4 regions of the Paraburkholderia sp. JHI2823 genome follow, and region 2 is predicted to be linked to each of the others. Evidence: predicted binding sites of a transcription regulator. Region 2 holds the regulator's gene; each other region holds the start of a gene.
The links. Region 2 encodes LexA, which represses DNA repair genes until DNA is damaged. Its sites were predicted from a motif close to ACTGTATNNNNATACAGT; they were not measured.
Positions count from the first base shown of each region.

Region 1: the regulator LexA is predicted to act here: its motif matches at 4,141-4,158, upstream of VSR34_RS02075 (VRR-NUC domain-containing protein).
Region 3: the regulator LexA is predicted to act here: its motif matches at 2,465-2,482, upstream of VSR34_RS09480 (PA0069 family radical SAM protein).
Region 4: the regulator LexA is predicted to act here: its motif matches at 5,324-5,341, upstream of dinB (DNA polymerase IV).

Region 1 is NZ_JAYMRY010000001.1:427,506-435,477, forward strand. It holds gene bamC (outer membrane protein assembly factor BamC) at 1-1,218, opposite strand, end outside; gene VSR34_RS02060 (DUF2844 domain-containing protein) at 1,592-2,062, shown strand; gene VSR34_RS02065 (DUF3443 domain-containing protein) at 2,059-3,360, shown strand; gene VSR34_RS02070 (hypothetical protein) at 3,465-4,013, opposite strand; gene VSR34_RS02075 (VRR-NUC domain-containing protein) at 4,166-5,911, shown strand; gene VSR34_RS02080 (ATP-dependent DNA helicase) at 5,908-7,972, shown strand, end outside.
Region 2 is NZ_JAYMRY010000001.1:190,113-198,084, forward strand. It holds gene cysW (sulfate ABC transporter permease subunit CysW) at 1-891, opposite strand, end outside; gene cysT (sulfate ABC transporter permease subunit CysT) at 888-1,799, opposite strand; gene VSR34_RS00825 (sulfate ABC transporter substrate-binding protein) at 1,922-2,968, opposite strand; gene lexA (transcriptional repressor LexA) at 3,243-3,893, shown strand; gene VSR34_RS00835 (hypothetical protein) at 3,958-4,335, shown strand; gene VSR34_RS00840 (DUF2939 domain-containing protein) at 4,442-5,143, shown strand; gene VSR34_RS00845 (universal stress protein) at 5,207-5,674, opposite strand; gene nodI (nodulation factor ABC transporter ATP-binding protein NodI) at 5,985-6,899, shown strand; gene VSR34_RS00855 (ABC transporter permease) at 6,932-7,768, shown strand; gene VSR34_RS00860 (hypothetical protein) at 7,784-7,972, opposite strand, start outside.
Region 3 is NZ_JAYMRY010000006.1:103,578-111,549, forward strand. It holds gene VSR34_RS09470 (PQQ-dependent sugar dehydrogenase) at 1-600, shown strand, start outside; gene VSR34_RS09475 (NINE protein) at 771-1,244, shown strand; gene VSR34_RS09480 (PA0069 family radical SAM protein) at 1,262-2,428, opposite strand; gene VSR34_RS09485 (Lrp/AsnC ligand binding domain-containing protein) at 2,542-3,030, opposite strand; gene VSR34_RS09490 (D-amino acid dehydrogenase) at 3,209-4,495, shown strand; gene VSR34_RS09495 (acyl-CoA dehydrogenase) at 4,573-6,360, opposite strand; gene VSR34_RS09500 (FAD-binding protein) at 6,583-7,518, opposite strand; gene VSR34_RS09505 (electron transfer flavoprotein subunit beta/FixA family protein) at 7,534-7,972, opposite strand, start outside.
Region 4 is NZ_JAYMRY010000070.1:59-8,030, forward strand. It holds gene VSR34_RS35975 (hypothetical protein) at 847-1,320, opposite strand; gene VSR34_RS35980 (D-(-)-3-hydroxybutyrate oligomer hydrolase) at 1,669-3,747, shown strand; gene VSR34_RS35985 (hypothetical protein) at 3,763-4,101, opposite strand; gene VSR34_RS35990 (GGDEF domain-containing protein) at 4,235-5,218, shown strand; gene dinB (DNA polymerase IV) at 5,525-6,694, shown strand; gene VSR34_RS36000 (aminotransferase class V-fold PLP-dependent enzyme) at 6,748-7,875, opposite strand.

The sequences.
Region 1 (7,972 bases), 240 kb from region 2:
CATGATTTCCTGCGCAGGGCGCGAGGAATCAATCTGCCCGTTGTCGTCCACGATTGCCACGCGCGTCTGGTTGTCGGTCACGGCGCGCACGTTGAGCTTGTACTGCTTGGCAACCTTCTCCTTGCGACCGTGGAAGACCTGGTTCCAGAAGCCCTGCTCGTCCGAACTCAAGTCCTTCGGGTCGACATAACGCACGTAGTAGATGCCCTTCGTGCGGTCGCGGTCGTCCACGGTGAAATTGGCGCGGTCGAGCGCGATGCCCACGCGCACCCACGCGCGATCGTACGGCTCGCCCAGCGTGAGCTCAGTTGAGCTGTACTGGCCGGACGTGCCCTGCGCATCACCCTTTGACGCACCGCTGCCCGACTGCCCGCCCACGGCCGCGACATTCTGCGCGGCGACGGCTGCTGCGGCGGCGTCCCCGCCCTTCGACTTCGCGGCGGTGCCCTTGCTGTTCGCCTTGGCGTCGGCTTCGGCTGCGACCTGCGCGTCGGGCACGCCCGGCTTTGCGTTCGCGAGCGTCATCATGAGGCGCTTGAGGTACTCCGCTTCGAGCGCAGGATCGTTGGGCTTCGGCACCCACTTGCTCGTCTCGTTGTTGGTACCCGAGAGCTGCTCGCTCAGCCCCTTCTGGCTGATGAACACATACGTGCCGCCACTGGGCGACGTTTCGAGGCGCGTGCGGTACTTGTTGCGCTCAGCGGTCACGTACGAGTTCCCCGTGGCCCACGAAAGCGTGTTGCGGATGAGACCGTCGCTGATCTTCGGATGGGTTTCGTTCCAGTCCGTTTCCATCACGCCCTTGTCGCGCTGGTCGACCACGAGCAGGAAACCTTGCTCCTGCCAGAAGCGGCGCACCTGCGCCCACACCTGGTCGGGCGTGCGGCTGTCGATGACGAGCCAGCTTTCCGTGCCGTCGCGCTGGATGTGCATGCCCGGCACCTGCGGAACCACCTGGGTCTGGTCGGACTGCGGCGCGGCGGCCTGGGTCTGCTTGAGCGAGGACAGCGAGGTCTCGCCACCTTGCGGCGCCAGCGAGCGCTGGTCGGACGCTTCGTCGAGCATGTTCGGCGGCACGGCGAGCGACGACTGCTTCGCCTTGGCGTCACTACGGTAATCGATCTTGCCTGGCGTCGGCGAGCTGCAGCCGGCGACCAGCCCGCCCGCCATCAGAAGCGCCAGCGCGCGTGCGGCAAGACGTTGATGAAAATCACTCATGTTCGGGTAATCCCTTCGGCTACGCCACGGCCAGTTTGCGTGGATCAACCAAACATTTTACCGGCCAGGCGGCCCGCTGTGCAAAAACTGCGGAGGGACTTCATGTCCTCGCGTGACGACCTCCGTCGTGGGCGTCCGCATCGCCCGAACTGTCGACCCGTAACATTTCTCCACATTTGAGCCGAGGCAATCCCGCCCTTGTCTCGCCTGCATTTCCCTTTTATTTCAATGAACTAGCGGCGAACCGCGACTGAACGCGACGTTGCGCTCGGCCGCCATGACAGCGCGCACCTCTTGCGAAAACGACCCCGGTGCTAATTTCGCTTCGAAATCTCAAAAAAGAAGTTCACACAAAGCAGGACCGGAGAGCGTCATGAAAACTTACAGCTTCGCCCAGGCGGGCCGCGCCGCGGCCTTCTCCTGCGCGCTCGGTAGCCTCGGCATCGCCACCACCGCATACGCCGCGCTCGGCGACATCGCGGCAATGCCTGCCGGCGCCGTCACACGCGCCGTTTCGGGCGGCGCCGCTCGCGTTGTCAGTTATGTCGACGCGAGCGGCACGAGCGTCAGCGAATATGTCGCCGGCGGCACCGGGACGGTGTTCGCGTACACGTGGCAAGGGCCCGCGCAGCCCAACCTGGAAATACTGCTCGGCCGCTATGCACCCGACTGGCGCAGCGCGGCCGCTGCGCTGCACGCGGCCGGCGGCGACGACCTGCACGCTGCGCGTGTCGACGGCTCGCAGGTCGTAGTCGAGACGGGCGGCCACATGCGCGCGTACGCAGGACGCGCGTGGCTACCCGCCGCGCTACCCGTCGGCATCGGCGAGGGAGATTTGCAATGAGCGACCTCCCCCACCCGCGGCTTTCCTGTCTCGCCCGCGCCCGGCTGGGCGCCGGAGTCGCCGGCTTTGCGCTCTGCGCGCTGCTGGCCGCCTGTGGCGGCGGCGGCTCCGGCACTGCGTCGGGCAATGCAACGGCATCAGCGAGCGCGACACCCAAGGCGAGCACGCCGTCGCTCGCCAGCACGGGCAACCCGAGCGGCACGGTGCCGCAATCGGCCACGCCGAACGTCCTTGCCGTGACGGTCGGCCCCACGCCCACCTCGACGCGCAACATGCTGATGGCGAGCGTCACGGTCTGCGTGCCGGGCACCGCGACCTGCGCAACCGTCGACAACGTGCAAGTCGACACGGGATCGCAGGGCTTGCGCCTGCTCGCCTCGGCGCTGCCAGCGGGCTTCGCGCTGCCCGCAGTGACGGCTGGCGCGGGTGCCGACATCGCTGGCGAATGTTCGGTATTCGGCACGGGCTACACGTGGGGCGCCGTACGGCGCGCCGACGTGAAGCTCGCGGGCGAGGTCGCCGCCTCGCTGCCGATCCAGCTCATCGCGGACCCGGCGGTGCCCGCCGTGCCCTCCGGTTGCTCCGGGCTCGGCCTCGCGATGAATAGCGCCGCCACGCTGCACGCGAACGGCATTCTCGGCATCGGACCGTTCAGCGAGGATTGCGGCGTCTCCTGCGTGAACACATCACAATCCGCGTGGTACTACGCGTGTCCCGCGAGCGGCTGCACGGCGAGCGTGCAACCGCTCGCGCAGCAGGTCGGCAACCCGGTCGCGGGCTTTGCCGCCGACAACAACGGCGTGGTCATCGCGCTGCCCGACGTGGCCGCCGACGGGTCGTCTACGGTTAGCGGGTCGCTGATCTTCGGCATCGGCACGCAGGCGAACAACACGCTCGGCAGCGCGACCGTGCTGCACGCAAACGCGAACACCGGCTATGTGAAGACGACGACGTCGGATGGCACCGTCTACTCGCAGAGCTATCTCGACACGGGCTCGAATGCGCTGTACTTCAACAGCTCGACCATGGCGCGCTGTGGCATCTGGTATTGCCCGAGTTCTCCTGTCAGCCTCGCCGCCACGATCACCGGACTCGATGGCGTGAGTGCTTCCGTGGCTCTCTCGGTGACGGGTCCGGCAACGCTTCTCGCCACCGGCAACTGGGCGTTCAGCAATCTCGCGGGCTACAACGCCTATGCGTTCGACTGGGGACTGCCATTCTTCTTCGGGCGGCGTGTGTTCACGGCGATCGAGGCGCAGGCCACGCCTGCGGGCAATGGGCCGTACTTCGCGTTCTGAGCGCGGCCTCAGCGACGAGATTGCCGTGACACGCGAGTCACGGGCGAGTCAGAAATGACGAAGGCCTCTTGCGAGGCCTTGGTGTAACGGCACGGCGGTTCGCCTCAGTCGCTTTCGGCGTTCGCGTCCGGCGTGGTCTTCGCGAGCGGCGCGGGGGCGAGCCAGCGGAACGTCGCCAGGCCGGTTTCGTTGAACGTGCACTCCGCAGCCGTTGGCGTGACCGGGGCTTTCTTGATGCCGAGTTTTGCGGCAAGTGCCGCGACCGGCGTGGTCGGTTTGTCCTCCACGCCAGCGCCCGCCGTTGCGCCGGGCGCCGTCGGAACGGACATCGTGCCGGGCAACGCCGCGGCCTGTGCGACCGGTGCGGTGGCCGTCGTCGCGTGCGGCGCACTCGCCGCCGTGGGCGATGACGCTTGCGCCGAAACCGCGGCGTCGGACGCGGCCCCATGATCGACCTGCCCTTCGACCACGACGCGCGCGCCGCGCCAGGTCGTCGCGCTATGCGTGACCTTCAGCCCGCCGAAGGCCGTAGCGGCGAGCCGGTTGCGCATCTCCTCTTCGCAGGCGCTGGTGTTGCGGTACTGCGCCGCGCATCCCGCGAGCAGCGTGATCGCGGCCGCGAGGCCGGCGAAGCATGCGTTACGTTTGTTCATCGCTCTTCCGTTTTCAGGCTGCGGCAATTGTAGCGTAGGTCAGGGGAATCCCTTACGGCGCTCGAGCCCCCCGTTCGCCCTCGCGCCCGTGCACAACCGGACAGCGGCGCAGCCTGCTATCATCGCCGCTGTATATCCGTACAGTACCGCGCGTGCTTCCCGACTCTCCCGATCCGTTCTACTACCTCGCGAACTTCGAGCGCGCGCTGGCGTGGCTCGACGAGCGCTGCGCCGACCTGTTCGACGACGCCGAGCGCCGCTTTGCCGCCGACTTCGCGCACTTGCCGCGCGCCTCGCGCGCGCTCTTCGTGCGCATGCTGATGCGCAAGGGGCCGCATTTCCGCGCAAGCCGCCTCGCATACGAGGAGATCGGCTGCCCGCGCGCAGCGGCGGCACCGCTCGTCGCGGCGCGCTGGATCGACGACGCGCCCATGCTCGACCTCGCTGCCCTCGCCCCGCTTGTAATGAAGGCCGAATTGCAAGCGCTCGCCACACGCCTTGGCATCGCGCTCGAACCCCGCGCCACGCGTGCGGCCATGCTCGCCGCGCTTGGCTCACACTATGCCGCCGCGCCCCAGCCTCGTGCGTGGGACGCCTGGTTCCCCGCTTCGCCCGACACCGTGTTGCTGTTCACCGCCGCGCCGCTCTGCGAGCGCCTGCGGCTCATGTTCTTCGGCAACCTGCATCAGGACTGGTCCGAGTTCGTGCTCGCCGATCTCGGCGTCTATCGCTACGAGAGCGTGCCGCTCGACGATGCGTCGCGCGCGTTCCAGCGCCGCGAGGATATCGACACCTATCTCGCGCTGCGCGATTGCCGCGACGAACTAGACCGTGCCGCACAGGCCGCGGACTCCAATGGCGCCTGCGCACTCAACGCCGCCATTGCGACGACGCTCGCCGCGCTCGACGCGCTTGCCCCGCGCACGCAGGTCAACGCGTGGCTGCGCGCGCGTCATGACAAGCTGCGTCACGCCGCGGGACTCGCCGCCGAGCGCGCGGGCGACCCCGAACTCGCGTGGCGCGCGTATCTCGACTGCGGGCATCCCGAATCGCGCTACCGGCGCGTGCGCGTGCTCGAACAGTTGGACCGCCGGGACGAAGCGCTCGCGCTCGCAACGGCCATTGCCGAAGCGCCCCTTAACGAAGAAGAGGGCCAGCGCGCGGCGCGCACGCGCTCACGCCTCGCACGCACGCGCGCGAAGTCGAAAGCGACAGCGGAGCCGGGGTTCGCGCAGCGCGAACTGGCGCTGGTTGCAGCGCCTGCGGGACTGCGCGTCGAAGAAGCCGCCCGGCTCTCGCTAACCACGGCGCAAGCGCCGGTGTTCTACGTGGAGAACACGCTGATCAACGCCCTTTTCGGCCTGCTCTGCTGGCCCGCGTTGTTCGCGCCGCTGCCTGGCGCGTTCTTCCATCCGTTCCAGCGCGGCCCCGCCGACCTGCACGCAGCCGATTTCGTCGCAAGGCGTGCTTCGCAGTTCGAAGCATGTCTCGCCGAACTCGATACCCACGCGTACCGCGATTCGATCCTGCGGCGCTATGCGGACAAGGCCGGCATTCAGTCGCCCTTCGTCGCATGGCCCGCGTTGAGCGGCGAGCTGCTTGCGCTCGCGCTCGATTGTTTCCCCGCCGCCCATCTGCGCCTCTGGTTCGAGCGGCTGCTGCGCGAGCCGGTTGCGAACCGTTCGGGTCTGCCCGACCTCGTGCGCTTCTGGCCGCACGAGGGGCGCTACGAGCTCATCGAAGTAAAAGGGCCCGGCGATCGTCTGCAGGACAACCAGCGCCGCTGGCTTGCGTATTGCGCGCAGCATGGCATGCCCGTCTCGGTCTTGCTGGTGCGCTGGCCCGACTCTGACTCTACCGGCACAGCCGCCGCCTCGCAGGCGTTGCGCGCGCCATGAGCTACACCGTCGCCGTGCGCACGCTATGCGAGTTCACCGCCAAACGCGGCGACCTCGACTTGCGCTTCACGCCGTCTCCCGACGCGAGCGATGGCCGCGCCGGCCACGCCGCCATCGCCGCACGGCGCCCGCCGGGCTACGAGACCGAAGTCGCGCTTTCGGGCACATTCGAAACGCTGACGGTGCGCGGCCGCGCCGACGGCTACGACCCGGCGCGCCGCAGGCTCGAAGAGTTCAAGACCTATCGCGGCGATCTCGAAGCGATGCGCGAAAACCAGCGCGCGCTGCACTGGGCGCAGTTGCGCGTCTATGGGGCGCTCCTGTGCGAAAAGCTCGGCCTCGAGGCGCTCGAACTCGCGCTCGTCTACTACGACATCGGCTCGGGCCGCGAGACGGCGCTCGTCGAACACGCCAGCGCTTCGGAGCTGCGCGCCGCGTTCGAGACGCAATGCCGCCGCTTCGTTGCATGGGCCGACCAGGAATGCGGCCATCGGGCTGAGCGTGACGCCGCACTCGCCACGCTGTGCCTGCCGCACCCTTCGTTTCGACACGGCCAGCGCGAGCTCGCCGAGGCCGTCTGGCGCGCGGCCACCCAGGGGCGCTGCCTGCTGGCGCAGGCGCCGACGGGCATCGGCAAGACCATCGGCACGCTGTTTCCGCAGTTGAAGGCCTGCCCACGCGCCGCGATCGACAAGGTCGTGTTCCTGAGCGCGAAAAGCTCGGGACGCCAACTGGCGCTCGACGCCCTAGCCACGCTCGCCGGCGCTAACTGCGCCCCGTCCCCCGATGCAGCAGGTAGAAGGTTGCCGCTGCGCGTACTCGAACTGGTTGCGCGCGAGAAGGCGTGCGAGCATCCCGAAGCGGCGTGCCATGGCGAATCGTGCCCGCTGGCGCGGGGTTTCTACGACCGCTTGCCCGCCGCGCGAGCGGCGGCGCTCGATCGCGTGCGGCTCGATCGCGCGGCGCTGCGCGAAGTGGCGAGCGAGCACGCCGTATGCCCGTATTACCTCGGCCAGGAGCTCGCGCGCTGGAGCGATGTGATCGTCGGCGACTACAACTACTGGTTCGACACGAGCGCCATGCTGTTCATGCTCGCCGTTCACAACCAGTGGCGCGCGAGTGTGCTGGTGGACGAGGCGCACAACCTGCCCGAGCGCGCCCGCGCAATGTATTCGGCGGAACTCGTGCAAACGCGTATCGACGGCGTGCGCCGTGCCGCGAGCGCGCCGCTCAAGCGTGCGCTCGCACGCCTGCAGAAGCACTGGAACGCGCAGAACACCGTGCAACCGGGTGCCTGGCGTGCAAGCGACACCTTGCCCGAGGGCCTCGTTGCCGCGCTTGGCGACGTGATCGGTGCGATCGGCGACCAGCTCGCCGAGCCGGCGCTAGTGCGCGACCCCGAGCTGGAGCGCTTCTATTTCGATGTCCTGCATTTCACGCGCATCGCGGAACGCTTCGACAAGCATTCGCTGTTCGACGTAACGCCGCTGCCGCAGCAGAGCGCGCGCCGCCCGCGCTCGACGCTCGCGATCCGCAACATCGTGCCTGCGGAAGCCTTGCGCCCGCGTATCGCCACGGCGCACAGCACGACGATGTTTTCGGCGACGCTCTCGCCCACACACTACTACACCGACATGCTCGGACTGCCCGCCAGCACGGTGAGCGTCGACATCGACACGCCGTTCCGCGCTGAACAGCTCGACGTGCGCATCGCCCGCCATATCTCGACGCGCTACAAGGACCGCGAGCGTTCGCTCGAAGCGCTCGTCGCGCGCGTGGCGGAACAATATGCCGAGCGCCCGGGCAACTATTTGTGTTTTTTCAGCAGCTACGACTATCTGCAGCGAGCCGCCGATTCGTTCATCGCGCGCCACCCCGAGGTGGACGTATGGCTTCAGTCGCGGACGATGGACGAAGCCAGCCAGCAGGCCTTCGTCGCACGCTTCGTGGAAGGCGGCTGCGGCATTGGCTTCGCGGTGCTGGGCGGCGCGTTCGGCGAAGGCATCGACCTGCCCGGCACGCGCCTCATCGGCACGTTCATCGCCACGCTCGGCATGCCCC
Region 2 (7,972 bases):
CGGGGGGCCGGCGTACGCGGGAACGTCGTGCGCGCCGCGCAGCTCGGCCGAAAGACGGCGCTCCGCGAGCAGCTTCAGACCAAGCGTGACGAGCGCGAGCAACGCGAGCAGCGAGGCCACGGCAAACGCCGCCGCGAAGTTGTACTCGTTGTAAAGGATCTCGACATGCAGCGGCATCGTGTCGGTCTGTCCGCGAATATGTCCCGACACCACCGAGACGGCGCCGAACTCGCCCATCGCGCGCGCATTGCAAAGAATTACGCCGTACAACAAGCCCCAGCGAATGTTGGGCAGCGTGACGCGGCGGAACATCTGCCAGCCCGAGGCGCCCAGCACGTGCGCGGCCTCTTCCTCGTCGCTGCCTTGCGCCTGCATGAGCGGGATCAGCTCGCGTGCGACGAACGGGAACGTCACGAAGATCGTCGCGAGCACGATGCCCGGCACGGCGAAGATGATCTGCACGTCGTGGTCCGCGAGCCACGGGCCGAGCCAGCCCTGCGCGCCGAACAGCAGCACATAGATGAGACCCGAGATCACGGGCGAGACCGAGAACGGCAAATCGATCAACGTGGTGAGCAGCGCCTTGCCGCGAAACTCGAACTTCGCGATCGCCCACGAAGCGGCAAGGCCGAACGCCAGATTGAGCGGCACCGCGATCGCCGCCGTGATGAGCGTGAGCTTGATCGCCGAGAGCGCGTCGGGGTCGGCTAGCGATTCGAAATAGAAACCAACGCCTTTCGAAAGCGCCTGCCAGAACACCGCGACGAGCGGCACCACCAGAAACAGCGCCAGAAACACGAGCGCGACGCCCGTGAGCAGCCAGCGCACCCAGGCGGCTTCGGTGACCGGATCCAGCCGGCGTGTGCTTCGTTGTTGCGGCAGCGTGCTCATTGCGCACCTCCCGCGATCGTTGCGCCCGCAACGGCATGCGGCGCGCCGCCCGAGGTGATACCCCGGCTCGTGCGGCGTTGCAGATACCACTGCAACGAATTGATGAGGAGCAGCATGACGAAGGAGACGCACAGCATGACCACGGCGAGCGCCGTCGCGCCCGCGTAATCGTATTGTTCGAGCTTCGTGATGATGAGGAGCGACGTGATCTCCGACTTCATCGGCACGTTGCCCGCGATGAAGATGACCGAGCCGTACTCGCCCAGCGCACGCGCGAAGGCGAGCGCGAAGCCGGTGAGCAGCGCCGGCACCAGCGCGGGCAGCACGACGCGGCGGAACGTGAGCCAGCGCGACGCGCCGAGGCACGCCGCGGCCTCCTCCTGTTCGCGCTCGAAGTCCTCGAGCACCGGTTGCACCGTGCGCACGACGAACGGCAGGCCGATGAAGGTCAGCGCCACGAGCACGCCGAGCGGCGTGAACGCGACTTTGAGCCCGAGCGGTTCCAGGAACTGGCCGATCCAGCCATTGCCCGCATAAACGGCGGCAAGCGAAATGCCGGCCACGGAGGTCGGCAACGCGAACGGCAGGTCGACGAGCGCATCGATCAAACGCTTGAACGGGAACGTATAGCGCACCAGCACCCACGCGAGCAGAAAGCCGAACACCGCGTTGATCAGCGCGGCGCCGAGCGCAGCCGTAAAGGTGAGCCGGTACGACGCGATCACGCGCGGCGACCACACGGCGCGCACGAACTGGCTCCAGTCGAGCGTCGCGGTCTTCAGGAAGGTGGCGGCAAGCGGAATGAGCACCACGAGGCTCAGATACGCCACCGTGATGCCGAGCGTGATGCCGAATCCCGGCAGCGCACTGGGCTTGCGTAATCGAAACGTCGATCGAAACGTCGTCATGCTCATCGTCCAGACATGGGTTGCGCGCGTGTTCCAACGCTGCGCCGAAAAGCGCGCCCGTGGGCGCGCTTCGTTGTTATGCGGTGGGATCGTGATCGAATCCCGACCGGTGCTGCATAGTCTTACTGCGGCTGATAAATCGAGTCGAACACGCCGCCATCGGCGAAATGCGTCTTCTGCGCGTTGGTCCAGCCACCGAACGTGTCGTCGACCGTGTAGAGCTTGAGCTTCGGAAACTTCGCCGTGAGCGCCGCGGGGACCTTGTCCGAACGCGGACGATAGAAGTTCTTCGCGGCGATCTCCTGGCCCTCTTCGCTATAGAGGAACTGCAGGTACGCTTCGGCCTCCTTGCGCGTGCCGCGCTTGTCGACGACCTTGTCCACCACGGCCACCGGCGGCTCCGCGAGAATGCTCACCGAAGGCACCACGATCTCGAACTTGTCCGGGCCGAACTCCTTGAGCGAGAGGAACGCTTCGTTCTCCCATGCGATCAGCACGTCGCCGATGCCGCGCTGCACGAAGCTCGTCGTCGCGCCGCGCGCGCCCGAGTCGAGCACCCCGGCGTTCTTGTAGAGCTTCGAAATGAAGTCCTTCGCCTTTTGCTCATTCCCGCCCGGCTGGTGCGACGCGTACGCCCACGCGGCGAGATAGTTCCAGCGCGCGCCGCCCGAGGTCTTGGGATTCGGCGTGACGATCGAGACGCCGGGCTTCACGAGGTCGTCCCAGTCCTTGATGTGCTTCGGATTGCCCTTCCTCACGAGGAACACGATCGTCGACGTGTACGGCGAGGCATTGTCGGGCAGCCGCTTTTGCCAGTCCTTCGCGACGATGCCCTTGTTGGCGAGCGCGTCGATGTCCCAGGCAAGCGCGAGCGTCACGACGTCGGCTTGCAGGCCGTCGAGCACCGAGCGCGCCTGCGCGCCCGAGCCGCCGTGCGACTGCTTGATGGCGAGCGTCTCGCCCGACTTCGCCTTCCATTGCTTGATGAACGCGTCGTTGATGTCCTGGTACAGCTCGCGCGTCGGATCGTAGGACACGTTGAGCAGCGACGTATCCGCATGAGCCGCCGGCGCCATAGCCGCGAGGCCAACGAGCGGTGCAATGCCGATGACCAGTTTTGCCGCCAGCGTCTTCAGCCAACCGGCGTTCCCCGTGTTCCTGGTGCCCATCTATCTGTTCTCCATTTTTGTCCTGCGTAGTGACAACCACTGATGGAGGCCAGTCTAGCGATCCGCTTACATCATTAAAAATAATGTTTCCTCATTCTTTAATACGCAAAAGTGGTAAAGGCGGAGGAAGTCGCTGCCGCAACACGTTTTCGGCTACCGAAGCGCCTCGAAGCGGCGCTATGGCAACGCCCGGTTGTCGAACTTCAAGTAATACTTGAAAAGCGACGGATACTGTATAAAAATACAGTTACCTGTTCAAACATACAGTGGCGCCATGACCAAACTCACCGCACGACAGCAGCAGGTTTTCGATCTCGTTCGCCGGGCAATCGAGCGCACGGGCTTTCCGCCCACGCGCGCGGAAATCGCCGCGGAACTCGGTTTCAGCTCGGCCAACTCTGCGGAGGAGCATCTGCGCGCCCTCGCGCGCAAGGGCGTGATCGAACTGGCTGCAGGCGCCTCGCGCGGCATCCGGCTCGTGCCTGGGCCCGACGACCTGCCGCACCAGTTCACGCTGCCGCATCCGGGCATCATGCAGCTCTCGCTGCCGCTCGTAGGCCGCGTCGCGGCGGGTAGTCCGATCCTCGCGCAGGAGCACATCTCGCAGAACTACATGTGCGACCCTGCGCTCTTCTCGAGCCGTCCCGACTATCTGTTGAAGGTGCGCGGCCTCTCGATGCGCGACGCCGGCATTCTCGACGGCGACCTGCTCGCGGTGCAGAAGAAGGCCGAGGCGAAAGACGGCCAGATCATCGTGGCGCGCCTAGGCGACGACGTGACCGTCAAGCGCCTGAAGCGCCGCCCGAACGGCGTCGAGTTGATCGCCGAGAATCCCGACTACGACAATATTTTTGTCGAGGCCGGCAGCGCGGATTTCGCGCTCGAAGGCATTGCGGTCGGCCTGATCCGGCCTACCGAATTCTAAGCAATCCGCTTGCGCTCATTTGCGCCCCCGTTGCGCCCCGTTTGCGCGATCTCTGGAGAGAGTCATGGAACGCCTTGCCCGCTTGCTGCCCTTCCGTCAATTCGGCCGTCTGCGCCATCTTCGTGGAATCGCGTCATGCGCGCTTCGCGAAGTCCGCGTCCCCGCCGCAGCGCTGAACCGCTCGCTTTTCGAAGAGACGCCAGGCATGGTGGCGGCCAGCACCGCCGATCTCCCGGCGCTGCCCTCGGCACAGCCGGCGTTTGCGCGCGTTTCGCTCAACAGCACGCTCAACACCGAGCAGCCCATGCGCCGGGCGCCGGTGCGCGTCTACCAGGGCCCGTCGCGGCTCATCCTCGTCGGCACGGTGGATGCGGTTTGCCGCGCGATCGACCGCTGCATCGCCGAACAGTCCACCGACCTCCCGGCGGCGCTCGCGAAGTAAGGTCGCGAGCCGGTTTTCCGCTCAAGAGGTCGCGCTCGGGATCACGTGGGGATTCTTTTCGCTGGTTTGCGGTCAACACCACGTTTGAACGATTTACCCTATCCCGATGACGGAATCCCTCACGACTCCACGTAAGACGCACGGCTGGAAAAAAACCGTTGCGATCACGGTTGCGATCGCCATGGTCGTTGCCGCGGTCGGCTACGCCTACGCGTCGCCCTATATCGCGGTGAATCGCATGAAAGCCGCGGCCGACGCGCGCGACGCCGCCACGCTCGACCAGTACGTCGATTACCCTGCGCTGCGCTTGAGCCTCAAGCAGCAGGTTGGCGAGATGCTGCAGCGGCGCATTCATGCGGAACACAGCAGTAACCCGCTGGTGATCCTCGGCGCCGTGATCGGCGCGGCGCTGATTGGCCCGCTCGTGGATGCGTACGCTACGCCTGAGGGCGTCGCCGCGCTGCTCGATGGCATGCCGCCGACGGGCAAGCCCGGCGACCGGCCGCACGCGCCATCGCCAGAGGAATCAGGCGCGCAGGCAGCACAATCGGCACAATCGGCGCAACCGGCGCAATCGGCACCCGCCCCCGCAGCGCCGCCTGCCGCGCCGCCCGCGCCGGCGTCCGGGAATCCCGCGCCCGGGGCACGGCCAGTTACCACGGCTGCCTATCGCGGCCTCAACGAGTTCGCGCTCACATGGGACCGCGGCAGTACGGGCGAGCACTATGCCGCCATCCTGCAGCGTCACGGGCTCTTTGGGTGGAAGCTCTCGGCAGTGGAGCTCAATGAAGGAAACGCCTCGAATTGAGGCGTTTGTGAAACGATGCCGGAACAGGTCCGTTCCAGGGGAACCGGGCGCGCTCCCAGCGCACTACGCGGCGGCTTGCTGCTTGTCCTCGGCAGCCGACGAACACGCCACCAGAATGCTGCACGACACGCGATCGAGCAGCGGCGTGTTGCCCGCCCCCATCCACCAGCGCGAGAGCCCGGTACGGCAGCGATGGCCCACAACCACGAGGTCGACATGCAGTTCGTTGGCCAGATTCGCAATCTCGTCGATCGGATGCCCGAACGCGAAATGCCCCTGCGCGCGCACGCCGCGCTCGGTCAGCCAGTCCACGCCTTCCTGAAGGATTTCTCGCGCCGTTTCCTCGAAGCGGCCGCAGGCCACATCGGTGAGGAGGCCGGCACTCTGCGCGATCGTCGAACGCATGTCGACGACCGACAGCAAATGCGTTTCCGCCTGCAGATCGAGCGCAAGATCAGCGCCGCAACGCAGCGCCTTGCGGCCTTCGCGCGAGCCGTCGTAACAGAGCAGAATTTTTTTGTAGCTCGCCATGATCGCTTCTCCGTGCCCGCATGATTGCCGGCTGTGCGATGCTCATCATGGTGCGCCGCAATTGCGCGTGCAAGGGCTGGAAAACGCCAGGTCAGCATCGGAAAACGCCAGATGCGCCTTGGGCGAGCCGAATACTTGTCGCGGCATGCATTAACCTCGAACAGCGCAAAGGGCCGAGAGCGGCCGCCCACTCGCTGCGCCGCAATGCACTAGAATAGGCCGCCTTGTTTCGTGCGATTGTTCGTTCAGCTCTTCGTTCGTTTTTTGTTCGACTCGCGCGCCGCCCGTTCGACTCACGTTCAACCGGTCCATGCCCGCACCCGCCATCGAATTCGAGCAGGTCTTCAAACATTACGGAGACAGGACGGTCGTCAACGGCCTGTCGTTCGATGTCCTCCCGGGCGAATGCTTCGGGCTGCTCGGCCCCAACGGCGCGGGGAAAACCACGACGCTGCGCATGCTCCTTGGCATCGTTTCGCCCGATGCCGGGCGCATCAGCCTGTGCGGGGAACCCGTGCCGGCGCGGGCGCGCCATGCTCGTCAGCGCGTCGGCGTCGTCCCGCAGTTCGACAATCTCGATCCCGACTTCACCGTACGCGAGAACCTGCTCGTGTTCGGCCGTTACTTTGGTTTATCCGCGCGTGAAACGAAAGCGCTCGTCGCGCCGCTGCTCGAGTTCGCGCGCCTCGAAAGCAAGGCCGACGCGCGCGTGGGCGAGCTTTCGGGCGGCATGCGCCGTCGTCTCACACTCGCGCGCGCGCTCGTGAACGACCCCGACGTGCTCGTGATGGACGAGCCCACCACGGGCCTCGACCCGCAGGCGCGTCACCTGATCTGGGAGCGCCTGCGCTCGCTGCTCGCGCGCGGCAAGACGATTCTCCTCACCACGCATTTCATGGAGGAGGCCGAACGGCTTTGCAATCGCGTGTGCGTGATCGAAGAAGGCCGCAAGATTGCCGAAGGCGCGCCCAAGGCGCTGATCGAAGCGGAAATCGGCTGCGATGTGATCGAGGTCTACGGACCGGACCCGGTTGCACTGCGCGACGAACTCGCCGCCGACGCAAAGCGTACCGAGATCAGCGGCGAGACGCTGTTCTGCTACGTCGACGACCCCGCGCCCGTGCATGCGAAACTGCGCCATCGATCGGACCTGCGCTACCTGCACCGGCCCGCGAATCTCGAAGACGTGTTCTTGCGGCTCACGGGCCGCGAGATGCAGGATTGACGGCGTCAAAATCCAGGATCGCCAGGGACACCATGGAGACACGCACCAGCCCCCCCGCACCCGCGCGCCCGGCCCATTCGCCGGTGCGCGAGCCCCGCGCCGCCCTGCCTTCGAACGCCACGCACTGGATTGCCGTGTGGCGGCGCAACTATCTGGTCTGGCGCAAGCTCGCCATCGCCTCGATGTTCGGCAATCTCGCCGATCCGATGATCTATCTGTTCGGCCTCGGCTTCGGGCTCGGGCTGATGGTCGGCCGCATCGACGGCGTCTCGTACATCGCCTTTCTCGCGGCGGGCACGGTGTCGTCCTCGGTGATGATGTCGGCGAGCTTCGAGTCGATGTATTCGGGCTTTTCGCGCATGCACGTGCAGCGCACATGGGAGGCGATCATGCACACGCCGCTCACGCTTGGCGACGTCGTGCTCGGCGAGGTCATGTGGGCCGCGAGCAAGTCGATGCTTTCGGGCGCGGCGATCATGGTGGTGGCCGGCATGCTCGGTTATGCGAGCTTTCCTTCCATGCTGCTCGCGCTGCCCGTGATCGCATTGGCCGGCCTCGCCTTCGCGAGCTGCGCGATGATCGTGACGGCGCTCGCGCCGTCCTACGACTTCTTCATGTTCTATCAGACGCTCGTGCTCACCCCGATGCTGCTGCTCTCCGGCGTGTTCTTCCCAATCGCGCAGTTGCCCGCGGCCGCCCAGCACATCACGCTGATGCTGCCGCTCGCTCACGCCGTTGCGCTGATCCGGCCCGCCATGCTCGACCGGCCTGTCGAAGACGCCGGCCTGCATCTGCTGGTGCTCGCGATTTACGTCGTCGTGCCGTTCGCGATCGCTTCGATACTGTTCCGCCGGCGCATGATGCGCTAGGACACCGCGAGGCATTCAGTCCTCGTCATCGCCCCAGGGAATATCGACGTCCGAAATAAACGCGACCGTCGCAAACGGTCCGCCTTCCTGGCGGCCGATCTTGCCGTCGGCGCGATGCCATTCCACGCGGAACATCGTCGACTGGGTCTGGGCGAGCAGGCGGACCGTGCGGATCTCTTCAGGATCGGACTCCTCCACCGGACC
Region 3 (7,972 bases), on a different contig from region 2:
TTCGCGATGATCGGCCGCATGGATGCCGACGGCTCCCACTACGAGACTATCGCGCGCGGCGTGCGCAACTCGGTTGGCTTCGCGTGGCATCCGCAGACGCACGAGCTTTGGTTCACCGACAACGGCCGCGACATGCTCGGCGACGACGTCCCCGACGACAAGCTCAATCGCCTCTCGCACACGGGCGAGGACTTCGGCTTTCCCTATTGCCACGGTGGCAATGTGGCCGACCCCGAGTTCGGCGCGGGCCATCCGTGCAGCGGCTTCACGCCCCCGGTCGCCCGGCTCGGCGCGCACGTCGCGTCGCTCGGCATGCGCTTCTATAGCGGCCCGATGTTCCCGGCCGACTACGCGAACAGCATCTTCATCGCCGAGCACGGCTCGTGGAATCGCAGCAAGAAGATCGGCTACCGCGTGGTGCGCGTGAGCGCCAACCCGGACGGCACGAACGCCCGGCAAGAAGTGTTCGCGCAAGGCTGGCTCAACGCCGACGAGACCCAGTGGGGCCGGCCCGCCGATGTACTGCCGCTGACCGACGGCTCGCTCCTGATCAGCGACGACTATGCAGGCGCGATCTATCGCGTGACTTACAGCAAATAAGGCCCGTGCGCGGCGGGGCGCTCAGGCACTGGTACCGGCACTGGTAGGGTGCCGTACATGAGCGAGCGCTCGTGCTGCAAGCGGGGCGTGCGGCATACAATGCGCGGCGGCCTGTGTGCGATGACGCTATGCGCCCATGACGGCCGAACGACCACGTCTCGCTCTTGCCCATGACCAATCCAAAGAACCCAGCACGCTTTCGCTCCAAGACGCTCACGGCCGCGCTCGCCTTCCTGCTCGGCAGCCTCGGCGCACACCGCTTCTATTTGTATGGCCCGCGCGACGTGTGGGGATGGGCCCACCTGTTCGGCACGCTCATTGGCATTCCCGGCGTGATGTTGCTCGCCGCGACCGAACGCGCATCGATTCCCGGCTGGGTGCTCGCCATGATCGGCGCCGTGTCGGTGCTCTCGGCCTTTCTAGCGGCGATCGTCTACGGCCTGCGCCCCGACAACAGATGGGATGCACAGTTCAACGCATCGTTCGTGGAGAAAGGCCGGACGAGCCGCTCGGGCTGGACGGTGATCTTCGTGGTGATCTTCTCTTTGCTGATCGGCGCGTTCCTGTTGATGACGGGCCTCGCGCTCTCCTTCCAGACGTACTTCGAATCCCAGGTCGAAGCCGCGAAGGCGATATCGCAGTAAGCGGCTGCGCCATTCGCTCAGAACAAGTCGAGCTGCGGTTTTTCGCTCACCGCTTTCACCGCTCTAGCCTGCACGAACGCCGACATGTCGAGAATGCCGTGGCGCCGCTCGTTGAGCCCGAGCCGCCGCACGGCATTGTGAAAGCGCTGTTTGAGCAGATCGGCCCAGAGCCCCGTGCCCTTCATGCGCTGCGAGAACGCCGACTCGTAGTCCTTGCCGCCGCGCATGTCGCGCACGCGGCTCATCACGCGCTCGGCGCGCTGCGGAAAGTGCGCCGCCAGCCAGTCCTGGAAGAGCGGCGCGACTTCCCATGGCAGGCGCAGCACGATGTAGCTCGCGCTCGTGGCGCCAGCCTCGGCGCAGGCTTCGAGCACGCGCTCCATGTCGGGCTCGGTCACGAACGGGATCACCGGCGCGATGCTCACGCCCACCGGCACGCCCGCTTCGGCCAATGTGCGGATCGTGCGCAGCCGTCGCGCCGGCGTGGCCGCGCGCGGTTCGAGCGAACGCGCGAGTTCGGCGTCGAGCGTGGTGATCGTGATCGCGGCCATGAACTGCTTGCGCGCGGCCATCGGCGCGAGCAGGTCGAGATCGCGCTCGATCAGCGAGGACTTCGTGATGGCCGCGAACGGATGCTGGCGCTCGGCCAGCACCTCGACCACGCGCCGCGTGATGCGCAGTTCTCGCTCGACGGGTTGCCAGGCATCGGTGTTCACGCCCAACGCGATCGGCTCAGGCTCGTAGGACGGCTTTGCGATCTCCCTTGCGAGCAGTTCGGGCGCGTTGACCTTCGCGTAGATGCGGCTTTCGAAGTCGAGCCCCGGCGAGAGGCCGAGATAACTGTGCGTGGGCCGCGCGAAACAGTAGATGCAGCCGTGCTCGCAACCGCGGTAGGGATTGAGCGAGACGTTGAACGGGATGTCCGGCGACTGGTTGCGCGTGAGGATGCTTTTCGCGCGTTCCTCGAAAACTTCGGTCCGCAGCGCGGGCTCGACGGTTTGCTCGCCATCGGGCGCCTCGCCGCCCGGGTGCTGCCATCCGTCGTCGAAGGCTACACGCTGGTCGACTTCGTAGCGCCCTTGCAGGTTCGTGACCGCACCGCGCCCCTTGCGTGCCGTGGGCGGCGCAATGGGGTACCAGGTAGCGGGATCGGCATCGGGATCGGGGTGACGGGAATCGCTCACGGCAAAGGCGGAACAGACAGGGAAACGCGGCTCGATACTGTACAAATATACAGTATCGAGCCGCGTTGTCGAGTCCTAAAAACGGGGCGCTTTCAGTTGCCTCGCACGCCTCGTCATTCACCCACGGCGATCGTCAGCGTCTCCTTGATCTCTTCCATCACCACGTAGCTTTTCGACTGCACCGCGCCCGGCAGCTGCAGCAGGATGTCGCCGAGGAGCTTGCGATAGTCGGCCATCTCGCCAATGCGCGCCTTGATGAGATAGTCGAAGTCACCCGACACGAGGTGACATTCGAGCACCTCGGGGATCTTCTGCACCTCGCGACGAAACTGGTCGAACATGTTGCCGCTCTTGTGGTCGAGCGTGATTTCCACGAACACGAGCAGCGCGGCCCCCAGCACCGACGGATTCACGCGCGCGTAGTAGCCGGTGATGACACCGTCGCGCTCCATGCGCTTCACGCGCTCGATGCACGGCGTGACCGAAAGCCCGACCTGTTCCGCCAGGTCCTTCATGGCCATCCGGCCGTCTTCCTGGAGCAGCTTGAGGATGCGGTGATCGAGCCGGTCGAGCGCGCGGACCGGTTGGCGCTGCGTTCTCATGATTTAATCCTGAAAACCTGAAAAATACGATAACAAAACCTGGACGTACCGCAATAGTATAGCTGCAAATACTGGCTATACCCGGATTTTCGTGCCTTCCGCCCTATCGGTGCCACAACACCGCGCTTCGGGCTCCCGGCAACGCGGCATAGCCCCCACGAATCTATATGGAGCAGCTATGCGAGTCGTCATCCTGGGCAGTGGTGTGGTCGGTGTGGCCAGCGCCTGGTATCTCGCCCGCGCGGGCCACGATGTCACGGTGATCGACCGCGAGGCCGGTCCCGCGCTCGAAACCAGTTTCGCCAACGCCGGCCAGATCTCGCCGGGCTACGCCGCGCCGTGGGCCGCGCCGGGCGTGCCGCTCAAGGCGATCAAATGGATGTTCGAGAAGCACGCGCCGCTCGCCATCCGGCTCGACGGCACGAAATTCCAGTTGCAGTGGATGTGGCAGATGCTGCAGAACTGCACGACCGAACGCTATGCGCTCAACAAGGGCCGTATGGTGCGCCTCGCCGAATACAGCCGCGATTGCCTGCAGGCGCTACGCGCCGACACGGGCATCCAGTATGAAGGCCGCACGGGCGGCACGCTGCAGGTGTTCCGCACGCAGCAGCAATTCGAAGGCGCGGCGAAGGACATCGCCGTGCTGAAGGACGCCAACGTTCCGTACGAACTGCTCACCGCAGCCGAACTCGGCCGCGCCGAACCGGCGCTCGCCGCGGTTTCGGGCAAGCTCACGGGCGGCCTGCGCCTGCCGGGCGACGAAACCGGCGACTGCCAGATGTTCACCACGCGCCTCGCCGCGATGGCCGAACAACTGGGCGTCAAGTTCCGCTACAACACGCCGGTAGACGGCCTCGTCATGTCGGGCGATCGCATCGCGGGCGTGCAATGCGGCGCCGAACTCGTGCGCGCCGATTCGTATGTGGTCGCACTCGGTTCGTTCTCCACGAAGATGCTCGCAGGTCTCGTGAAGATCCCCGTGTATCCGCTCAAGGGTTACTCGATCACGGCGCCGATCGTCAACGCCGATGCCGCACCCGTCTCGACCGTGCTCGACGAAACCTACAAGATCGCGATCACGCGCTTTGACGACCGCATCCGCGTGGGCGGCATGGCCGAGATCGTCGGCTACGACAAGACGCTCAAGCAGGCGCGTCGCGAAACGCTCGAAATGTGCGTGAACGACCTGTTCCCGGGCGGCGGCGACACGACCCAGGCCACCTTCTGGACCGGTCTGCGCCCGATGACGCCGGACGGCACGCCGGTCGTAGGCCGCACGCCGATCCCGAACCTGTTCCTGAACACGGGCCACGGTACGCTCGGCTGGACGATGTCGTGCGGTTCGGGCCAACTGCTCGCCGACCTGATCTCGGGCAAGCAGCCCGCCATCCGCGCCGACGACCTTTCGGTGCACCGCTACCTCGGCGCCACGCAGGGCGCGCATCGTCCGGCTTACGCCTGAGCCAGACTCTGTGCGTGAAAGAACACGGCGCCTCGAGGGCGCCGTGTTTCATTGGGCGCGCGAATGGGCGGACGTCGTCAGAACTGATCCTCCGCCAGCGCCAGCACGCCTTCGCTGCCGTTCGCGCTGACGATCGCCGCTTCGAGCGCCACCGCCTGGGGCAACACGTGCTGCGCGAAGAACTGCGCCGTGGCGATCTTCGCGCCGTGGAACTTCGGATCGTCGTGCATGAGGCGCTGCGAGGCGAGCATGGCGCGCGCCATCTGCCAGCCGCCCAGCACGATTCCCGCGAGCTTCAGATACGGCACGCTGCCCGCGAACACGGCGTTGGGATCGCGCTTCGCGTTCGCCAGCACGAAATCCACGGTCGAAGCCAGCGCGTCCTTGCCGAGCGCGAGGTGCTTGCGCATCGACTCGAACGCCGCGCCTTGCTGTGCGCCGAGCGCGTCCACGGTCTGCGAGATATCGGCGAGCAGGGCCTGCGCCGCCGCGCCGCCGTCGCGCAGCGTCTTGCGCCCGATGAGATCGTTGGCCTGAATCGCCGTCGTGCCTTCGTAGATGGGCAGGATGCGCGCATCGCGGTAGAACTGCGCCGCGCCCGTCTCCTCGATAAAGCCCATGCCGCCGTGCACCTGCACGCCGAGGCTCGTCACCTCCAGCGCAAGCTCGGTGCTCCAGCCCTTCACGATCGGCACGAGGTACTCGTAACGCGCCTGATGCCGAGCGCGGGCCGCCTCGTCGGGATCGCCGTGCGCGCGGTCGCTCTCCCCCGCCGCGACATAGGCGAGCGCACGCGCGGCTTCGGTGAGCGCGCGCATGGTCGCGAGCATGCGCCGCACGTCGGGGTGATGGATGATGGTCACCGCCGCTTTCGCGGAACCGTCCACCGGGCGGCTTTGCACACGTTCCTTCGCATAGGCGAGCGCCTTCTGGTAGGCGCGATCCGAAATGGCCACGCCCTGCATGCCCACGGCGAAACGCGCCGCGTTCATCATGATGAACATGTACTCGAGGCCGCGGTTCTCCTCGCCGATCAACTGTCCGATCGCGCCGCCATGATCGCCGAACTGCAACACGGCAGTCGGGCTCGCCTTGATGCCTAGCTTGTGCTCGATCGACACGCAATGCACATCGTTGCGCGCGCCGAGCGAGCCATCTTCGTTGACGAGGAACTTCGGCACGACGAAGAGCGAAATGCCCTTCACGCCTTCGGGCGCCGTGGGCGTGCGCGCGAGCACGAGATGGACGATGTTCTCCGCCATGTCGTGCTCGCCCCAGGTGATGAAGATCTTCGTGCCGAACAGCTTGTAGGTGCCGTCGGCTTGCGGCTCGGCGCGCGTGCGCACGGCGGCGAGGTCCGAACCGGCCTGAGGCTCCGTGAGATTCATCGTGCCGGTCCAGATGCCCGAGATGAGCCGCGGCACGAAGCGTTGCTTTTGCGCTTCGCTGCCGGCGGTGAGCAGCGCTTCGATCGCGCCGTCGGAAAGCAGCGGGCACAGTGCGAACGAGAGATTCGCCGCGTTGAGCATTTCCATGCACGGCGTACCGACGAGCTTCGGCAAGCCCTGTCCTTCGTATTCCTGAGGATGCTGCACGCCCTGCCAGCCGCCTTCCACGTATTGCCGGAACGCCTCCTTGAACCCTGGCGTCGCGTGCACGTTACCGCCTTCCCAGCGGCTCGGATTGCGATCGCCTTCGGCGTTCAGCGGCTCCAGCACTTCGCCGCATAGCTTCGCGGCCCCCTGCAGGACGGCTTCGACGGTTTCGGGCGTGGCATCCTCGCCGCCCGGCAACTTCGCGATCTCCTCGAGGCCGGCCAACTCCTTCATGACGAACAGCATGTCGCTCGTGGGCGCCTGGTACATGGCAGTCTCCTCGTGTGTCGACCGGACCGGGCGCTCGAGCGCTGGGTCCGCTCCCATGCAATGCACGGCCAGTGTTGACACCATGGTGCCTGGATCTGGCCACATCCAGCCTACGCCGTCCAAATGACAAAGGGGCGCCGCGGCGCCCCTTTGTAGCTTCGTCTCACGCCGCGAGGTCGTTCATCTTTCGCAGCGCCCGGTAGCGTATTTCACCGGCCAGCTTCAGCCGAGTTCGTTGACGAGTTCCGGCACGAGCGTGAACAGATCGCCAACGAGACCGTAATCGGCCACGCTGAAGATCGGCGCTTCTTCGTCCTTGTTGATCGCGACGATGACCTTGGAGTCCTTCATGCCTGCAAGGTGCTGGATCGCGCCCGAGATGCCCACGGCCACATACAGTTGCGGCGCGACGATCTTGCCGGTCTGGCCGACCTGGTAGTCGTTCGGCACGAAGCCCGCGTCCACGGCGGCGCGCGATGCGCCGAGTGCTGCATTGAGCTTGTCCGCGAGCGGCTCCAGCACCTTCGTGTAGTTCTCGCCGCTGCCCAGACCCCGGCCACCCGAGACGATGATCTTCGCGCTCGTGAGTTCCGGACGGTCGAGCTTCGTGACTTCACGGCCGACGAACTGCGAGAGGCCGCTGTCTGCTGCCGCTTCGAGCTTCTCGACCGCCGCACTGCCGCCTTCGGCCGCGACGGCATCGAACGCCGTCGTGCGGACCGTGATGACCTTGATTGCATCGGCCGATTGAACCGTTGCAATCGCGTTGCCCGCATAGATCGGACGCTCGAAGGTGTCCGGCGAATCGACTGCCGTGATGTCGCTGATCTGCGCGACGTCGAGCTTCGCGGCGATACGCGGCGTGACGTTCTTGCCCGCTGCCGTTGCCGGAGCCAGGATGTGCGAATAGTTCTTTGCGATGCTCAGGACCGTCGCTTCGACGTTCTCGGCGAGACCCTGTTCGAGTTGCGGCGCATCGGCGAGCAGCACCTTCGCAACGCCTGCGATCTTTGCTGCCGCGTCTGCTGCGGCCTGTGCGTTGTGGCCCGCGACCAGCACGTGCACGTCGCCGCCAATCTTCTGTGCTGCGGCAACCGTGTTCAGCGTTGCGGCCTTGATCGACTGATTGTCGTGTTCTGCAATAACCAGATTCGTCATTTTCGTCTGCTCTCCTTACAGCACCTTGGCTTCGGTCTTCAGCTTCTCGACCAGCGTCTTCACGTCCGGCACCTTCACGCCAGCCGAACGCTTGGGCGGCTCGGCAACCTTCAGCGTCTTCAGACGCGGCGTGACGTCGACGCCGAGGTCCTCGGGCTTGATCGTCTCGAGCGGCTTCTTCTTCGCCTTCATGATGTTCGGCAGCGTGACGTAGCGCGGCTCGTTCAGGCGCAGGTCGGTCGTGACGACTGCGGGGAGCTTCAAGGACAGCGTTTCCGCGCCGCCATCCACTTCGCGCGAAACCGTTGCCTTGCCGTCGGCGACCACGACCTTCGATGCGAACGTCGCCTGCGGCAGGTTCGCCAGTGCGGCGAGCATCTGGCCGGTCTGGTTCGAATCGTCGTCGATGGCCTGCTTGCCGAGGATCACGAGCTGCGGCTGTTCCTTGTCGACC
Region 4 (7,972 bases), on a different contig from region 2:
CAGCATCGATTCGCGTAGGCGCCTGCCATGACTTCGACATAGGCAGTACCTTCCAACGATGACCGGTCTCTGATGGCCCGGACCTGGCAAGCCGAACTCATTGATCGGACCTCCTCGAAAATGTGCGTGATCTCGATTGTCCGCGATCCAGCCAGCGATGTCGAACGGCCGATTATGGCCGACCGACGCCCGACGACCGAGCAACACGACGTGTTTTGGAATGAGGCTAGCGATAGTTCACGAAATTAATAATGTCATTGAGAAACCACGGCAGGATCAGTTGTGTATCGGGATCGCTTACGCCGACCGTGAGTCTCGGGGGTTTTGACGAGTGCGAACCGGCTGGCGCGGGGCTATGCAGCATGTAGGTGTCGGTCTCGGCAGCAGGTGGCGTCGATGCACATCCGGCGACGACAACGAAGAGGGACGCTGCACAGCACAAGCGCTTCATGATGGAGAACTCCAGCCATGTTGACCTTGATTTCCAAGGGTACCATCGACACGTAGAACCCCGCGCCGCGCCGTACAAAAGCGGCACGTCTGCGGCGAGACTGAAGGCAACCCCTCGTTTTCCCTGTGAAGAGTAGCGCACCGCCCCGGCCGCAGCCGAAAGCGAATCATTGCCGCTGCGTCTGGAGATATTGAGGCACGTCGCTCGTCGGAATGCGGGCGGTATTCTTCACGAGCGCCAGGTAGCTGACGTTTGATTTTCGATATCCGAAAAGAAATACGATCAAAGCGGCGATAATTGAAATCGACATCTAACTACGCTATATGGCATCGGCAACCGCATGTTCTTCGCATCGCGAAATTCGAAGGGCATTCGAGTGAGTTGCCGAGTAGCTCTCATTTCACGCGGGGCAATACGAGCCCGACTGGAAAACCGGGTACGCTTGCCGTGATGGCGTCCCGCTTCCCGTCGTAGCGAATTTCGAGCTCGCCGTTTGCGTCCGACATCACCAGCAAACCGTGTTCGTACTGAAGGGGAATGTGTGTCGACGGATCGCCCGTGTTCGTGACCAGGAATTCGTCGCCACGGCGGCTGATTACGGTCGTGTCGATATCGCCCGCCGCCTTCCACGATCCGATGAACTCGTCCCCTGCCTTTGTGCCGCATGAAACGAAAAGCGAAGATGCGCCGACGGCTATGAGAGTCACGAACGCGATGCGCTTCAATTCTTCGGTCCAGGGTCGGGAAGGATTCAGATGGCAAGCCGGGCGCTCCAGTTGGCCGGCAACGGTGCGCTCCGGTAAAACCCCCATATGGACGCGCGCTCCGACCAGCGCGCGCAGCGTATCGTAGACGCCGACGAGCGTCAAGCGACGGGGAAAAGTCACCTCGGCGCGTGACGGATCGCATCGACCATCGCGGTTCGCGAGCGTTCAGCGTTCCTGGCGCTGCACGCGCCAAGGCACGTGTCCATAAGTTGTGCGCGCATCGACCGACGCTGTTACCGCGCAAATCGCCTTTCGCCCCCCTCTGCGGACAATCACTGCTGGCATCCTCAATCCGGATGTCCTAATGTCCAATGATGCCGCGCTCCGGCATGTTTGAACGGTCTTCCCACGTACTTCAATTTTGTCCGAGCAAAAAACACGGAGACACTGATGAGAGATACCCCGTTCGCAGTCCGAGGAAAAAAAGCGCGCCTCTGTGCCGCGATAGCCATGGCTGGCATGGCGATTGCGCCCGGCGCAGGCGCTGGCGAACACGACGGCGGCATGCCCGAATGGAACCGGCTGCCCGCGTTTGTGGTGGCGAGCAGTTTGCGGACGACAAACTATGACGGCACGAGCGACGACCTGCTCACCGCCGGGCTCGGGAAGACCGGGCTCGTCGGGCCGCAGCCGGCCGTCTTGAACCCCGCGGCGCCAACTGCGGCGGAGCTGCGCAGGCTCGCGATCTGGGCGAACTATCGCGCGCTCGTCGACATCACGGCGAACGGCGGTTATGGCCGCTTCTGGGGGCCCAATGTCGACGTTTATGGCAACGACACACTGGGTGAAGGAAAAATCGCCGGCACCGAATATCTCGCGTTTGCGGACAATGGCACCGGCCGGCAGAACGTCAGCCTGCTCGTGCAGGTGCCCGCGAGCTTCGATCCGGCAAACGCGTGCATCGTCACGGCCACGTCGTCGGGCTCGCGCGGCGTCTACGGCGCCATTTCGGCGGCCGGAGAGTGGGGACTCAAGCGCGGCTGCGCGGTCGCTTATACCGACAAAGGCACGGGCAACGGCGCGCACGAGCTCATGAGCGATCTCGTCACGCTGATCGACGGCCGTCTCGCTAACGCCGCCACAGCCGGGCATGCGAGCATTTTCACTGCGAATGTCCCGCCTGGCGAACTGGCCGCGTATAACCAGCAGTTTCCGAATCGCTACGCGTTCAAGCACGCGCATTCCCAGCAGAATCCGGAAGAGGACTGGGGCAAGGACACGCTGGAGGCGGTCCAGTTCGCATACTGGGTGTTGAACGAGCGGTTCGGACCGCTCGTCAGCGTATCGGGCAATGCATCGCATCACGGCGTGCGCTATGCGCCTGGCGACATCATGACGATCGCGGCTTCCGTGAGCAACGGCGGCGGTGCGTCGCTTGCGGCGGCCGAGCAGGATCCGGGCAAGTGGATCACAGCCGTGGTGGTGGGCGAGCCGCAAATCAACGTCCGCATGCCCGGCAACGCGCAGGTGAAGGAAGGGGGCCAGCGTATCGCGGCGGCGGGCAAACCGCTCGCCGACTACATGACGCTCGCCAATCTGCTGCAACCCTGCGCCGCGCTCGCGGAGGCCGCCGCCGGCGCGCCCTATCTCACGGCGCTGCCCGTTGCGACGACAACGGCCATCCGCGAGGCCCGCTGCTCGTCGCTCGCGGTGGCAGGCTACATCCACGGCGCCGACACGCAGGCGCAGGCGAACGACGCGCTCGCACGTCTGCACGAAGCCGGCTACGAGGCGGATTCCGACCTGCTGCAAGCGCCGATGTGGGACTCCCAAGCCGTGCCGGCCGTCGCCGTGACCTACGCCGACGCGTACACGCGCTCGAGCGTGATCGATAACCTGTGTGGATTCAGCTTCGGCACGACAAACGCTTCCACGGGTGCCGCGGGCGTCACGCCCACGGCCTCGCCCATGCTCACCGTCTTCGGTGTGGGCAATGGTGTGCCGCCGACCAATGGGATCAATCTCGTCTATAACGTCACGCCGCCCGGCGGCGCCGACCATCGGCTGGCGACGCCCGACGCCAGCTTCGCCGGGGCCGTATGTCTGCGCGATCTGTGGACGAAGGGCGATCCGCGCATGCGCCGGAGCGTCCAGGCGATCAGCGTGAACGCGAACCTGCACGGCAAGCCCGCGATCATCGTGCAGGGCCGCAGCGATGCGCTCGTGCCGATCAATCACGCCTCGCGCGCTTACCTGGCGGCCAACAGCGAGAGGGAAGGCTCGCGCAGTCAGTTGTCGCTGTACGAGGTGACGAACGGGCAACACTTCGACGCGTTTCTTCCCGTGGCCGGCTTCGCTAGCCGATTCGTGCCCGTTCACTACTACAACATCGAGGCGCTCAATCTGATGTGGCGTCACCTGAAGAACGGCACGCCGCTGCCGCCGTCACAGGTGATCCGCACGATACCGCGGGGCGTCGGGCCGAGTGGCACGCCGCCGCTTGGCGTGGCGAACCTCCCCGCCATTGTCGAAAATCCGGGCAGCAATGCGATTCATGCGAGCAACGGCGTCGTGAACGTGCCGCATTGACACGCCCTGGCGACGTCATCTGATTGATGTCGCAACTAAATCGACTACGGGGCTTTTCGGCGCCTCGTAGTCGAGAATCAATGCGCCTCGCAACGCGCTGTCGAAATGTACAGTACCGGGACGCCTTTTATGCGTCCGTTGAGCGCCCTTGCGCGACGGCATTTGCCTGTATTTTTCGCGCCCCGCTTCTCTCCGGCCAAAGAGGCCAATCATCACCCATAAAATCCTCATGTAATTTCTACTGCGGGCATCGCTGCGACGCGCCGGGATGTGGTATATAAACCCGACGCCCCCTCGTTGGATCCGCATGCCGCTTTTCGATTTGCGCACCGTCATCTTGATGTCTTCGGTCATGCCGGGACTCATGGCAATCGCCCTCTTTTCGCTCGCGCGAAGCTTTCCTCAGAACATACGCGGAGTCCGCCACTGGGCTTTCGGTGCGCTGGTGGTCAGCGTGTCGGCCATCCTTCTCGCGTTGCGCGGCAGCGTGCCGGACTGGCTGTCGATCCTCGTGGCGAATTGCGGAATTCTCTTTGGCACCGGGCTGGCACTCGTCGGCTCGCAGCTTTTCTTCGGGCGACGACCGCGTGGCCGCTTCGTCGCAATGCTGCTCACGATCGGCGCTGCCGGTACGGCCTGGTTGTGGCTGGTCCATGAATCGCTCGCGGGCCGTACCATCCTGATCACTGGCGTGCTGACGGTGCTCTACGGTATGCACGGCATCCTCCTGCTGCGCGTCGGGCGGCCGAATCGCCCGGCCCTCTCCGTTGGCGTGCTGCTTCTGGCCGAATCCCTTGTGGCAGGTGCGCGCTGCATCACCGCCGCGCTTGCGACAGAGCGCTTGCCCGATCTTTTCGATCCCGGTTCGATACAGACGTTCTATCTCACCGCAGGAGCGGCGTTCTCGCTGCTCGTAACAGTGGGTCTTCTGCTGATCGCGACGGAACGACTACGCACCGAGCTTGAACGGCAGTCATACTGTGATCCCCTGACAGGTCTGCTGAACCGCCGCGCGCTGGCGCTCGCGTTCGAAGACGAACAGGAGCGGGCAAAACGCAATGGTGGCGTTCTCTCCATGCTGCTGATCGACCTCGACCACTTCAAGCGCGTGAACGACGAGCACGGGCACGACGCAGGGGACCGCGTGCTGATCGATTTCGCGCAACGCGCCAGCGAAGTGGTGCCGCAATCGGCTTATCTTGCGCGCTGGGGTGGAGAAGAGTTCGCTGTGCTGCTGCCGTCCCTCTCCTTGCAAAGCGCTTACCAGCTGGCAGGGGCCATCTGCGCGCGGATTGCCGAGCCCGTGCGCAGACCAGGCGTTAGCTACACCTGTAGCGCGGGCGTTGCTTGTCTCGCCGCCGCCGAAGCGACAATCGAACAGCTCGCGCGCGACGCCGACAATGCGCTTTATCGCGCCAAGCATCTGGGCCGCAACCGCGTCGAGATTTGCGACCGCGCATTTGCGGCCTGACGCGAGTAGGGTTTTGCGTTCGCCGCATCCGCGCCAGCGGCATTCGATTCTCCAGGTCGCGCGCAAACAGCCGGACGACGCAAAAGCGAGCAACCATCGTGATATACTGTACAAATATACAGTACTTTCTATAGGCTCGAATTCAGGAGCGACGATGCCGCGCGCTTCGATTATTCAACCGTTCATTGGACTCAGCGGCGACGTAGTCCAAACCCATGGTGTGCTCACCGAGAAATCCAGAAACCATGAGCCAGTTTATTTGCCGATCCTGGTGAATCGTTTGAGCCTCCTGGCAGAAAGGCAAACGTGAATCCACCGCCGTTACGTCGCATTGCGCATGTCGATATGGATGCGTTCTATGCTTCGGTAGAACTGCTCCGGTATCCAGAACTGCGCGGCAAGCCGGTTGTCATCGGAGGTGGCCGCAATGCCACGCCGGAACTGCGCCCCGATGGCACGCGCCGCTTCGCGCGGCTGCGCGACTACGCGGGACGAGGCGTCGTGACAACGTCGACTTACGAGGCGCGGGCGTTCGGGGTGTTTTCCGCAATGGGCATGATGAAGGCCGCGCAACTCGCGCCAGATGCCATTCTTTTGCCAACCGATTTCGACTCGTATCGACGCTACTCGCGTCTCTTCAAGGATGCCGTTCGAACCTTCACGGACCGAATCGAGGACCGGGGCATCGACGAGATATTCGTCGACCTCACGCTGGTGGAGGGCGAATCGCGCTCGCTTGGCCTGCGCATCAAGAATGCGGTTCGCGAAGCCACGGGCCTAACGTGCTCCATTGCGATTGCACCGAACAAACTGCTTGCAAAGATCGGCTCAGAACTGGACAAACCCGACGGCCTCACGATTCTCTCGATGTCGGACCTCGAGTCGCGCATCTGGCCGCTAGCCGCAAAAAAGGTCAATGGCATCGGGCCGCGCGCTAGCGAACGTCTGGCTGAGCTCGGTATCTCGACGGTCGGTGATCTCGCGCGCGCCGATCTCGGGCTGCTACAGGAAAGCTTTGGGCGCACCTACGCCGCGTGGCTCGCGCGAATCGCACACGGCTTGGATGACCGTGAGGTCGTGGTGTCGTCGGAGCCAAAGTCAATGAGCCGCGAAACCACTTTTGAACGCGACATGCACGTCGAACGCGATCGCGCGGTCCTGACACCCGCGCTGACTCAGCTTTGCGAAAGAGTCGCGGACGATCTGGATCGCAAGGGCTATTGCGGTCGGACGGTGGGCGTCAAAGTCAAATTCGCTGACTTCAAAATCGTTACCCGGGATATATCGCTGCCTGTGGGTGTTCGCGATACGGCCAATATCCGGCGCGCCGTCGGCGCATGTCTGAAGCGTATCGAACTGGATCGGCGCATCAGGCTCATTGGCGTGCGCGTCAGTGCGCTTGAACGTCGATCGGCCGACAACCCCGATGGCCCTGATACGGGCCCGATCCAGGGCGAGCTGCCCTTCGATTGCTAACGTGCGCTAGCAATCGAGGAGCGAGCCATGGGCGCTGACTTCCGAAGAGCAAGCTAGAGAATGCGGTCCAATGCTTTGGCGAACCTGGCAACCGTGCCTTCGACGTCATGCAGCTTGTCCAGCCCGAACAGGCCGATGCGGAAGGTCTTGAAATCCGCTGGCTCGTCGCATTGCAAGGGCACGCCGGCCGCGATCTGCACGCCCGCATCGGCGAATTTCTCGCCGGACCGTATGCCGTCGTCGTCCGTGTAGCTGACGACGACGCCCGGTGCCTGATAACCTTCGGCCGCCACGCTTCTGAAGCCCTTGCTGACCAGAAGCGAGCGAATGCGCGAACCGAGTTCGAGCTGCTCCGAGCGCACCTTTTCGAAACCGTATGCCTCGGTTTCTTTCATCACGTCGCGCAGCGTCGCGAGACTGTCCGTGGGCATCGTGGCGTGGTACGCAAATGCGCCGCTCTCGTAGGTCTCCATGATCTGCAGCCACTTGCGAAGATCGCAGGCGAAACTGGTGCTGGTCGTTGCGTCGATTCTTTCGCGCGCGAGAGGACTGAGCATGACCATCGCGCAGCACGGCGAGGCACTCCACCCCTTTTGCGGCGCACTGATGAGCACGTCGACACCGGTGGCCTCCATGTCGACCCAGACCGTGCCGGAGGCGATGCAATCCAGCACGAACATCCCGCCGGCAGCATGCACAGCGTCGGAAACCTCGCGCAACCACGCATCGGGCAGCATCATCCCGGATGCCGTTTCGACGTGCGGCGCAAAGACCAGATCCGGCTTGTGTTGCCTGATCGCGGCGACCACGTCTTCGATTGCGGGCGGTGCATAGGCGGCCTGCCTTCCTTGCTCGACCGGACGCGCCTTCAATACCGTCGATTCGGACGGAATGCTGCCCATGTCGAAAATCTGCGACCAGCGGAAACTGAACCAGCCATTGCGGATGACCAGACACTTCTTGTTCGTCGCGAACTGCCGTGCCACGGCTTCCATGCCGAATGTACCGCTGCCCGGGACGACGACGACCGATCTCGCGTTGTAGACGTTTTTCAGGACGGCGGAAATATCGCGCATGACGCCCTGGAAAAGCCGCGACATATGGTTGATGGACCGATCTGTGTATACGACTGAATATTCGAGGAGTCCCTGGGGGTCGACATCGGGAAGTAAACCTGGCACGCTCGCCTCCGGTAGAGGATGAATACGGTTAGCGATACTGGTGATTCGATACCGCTGCAACAATGCGAATAGGCTTCATGTTTGGCTCGACGAAAGC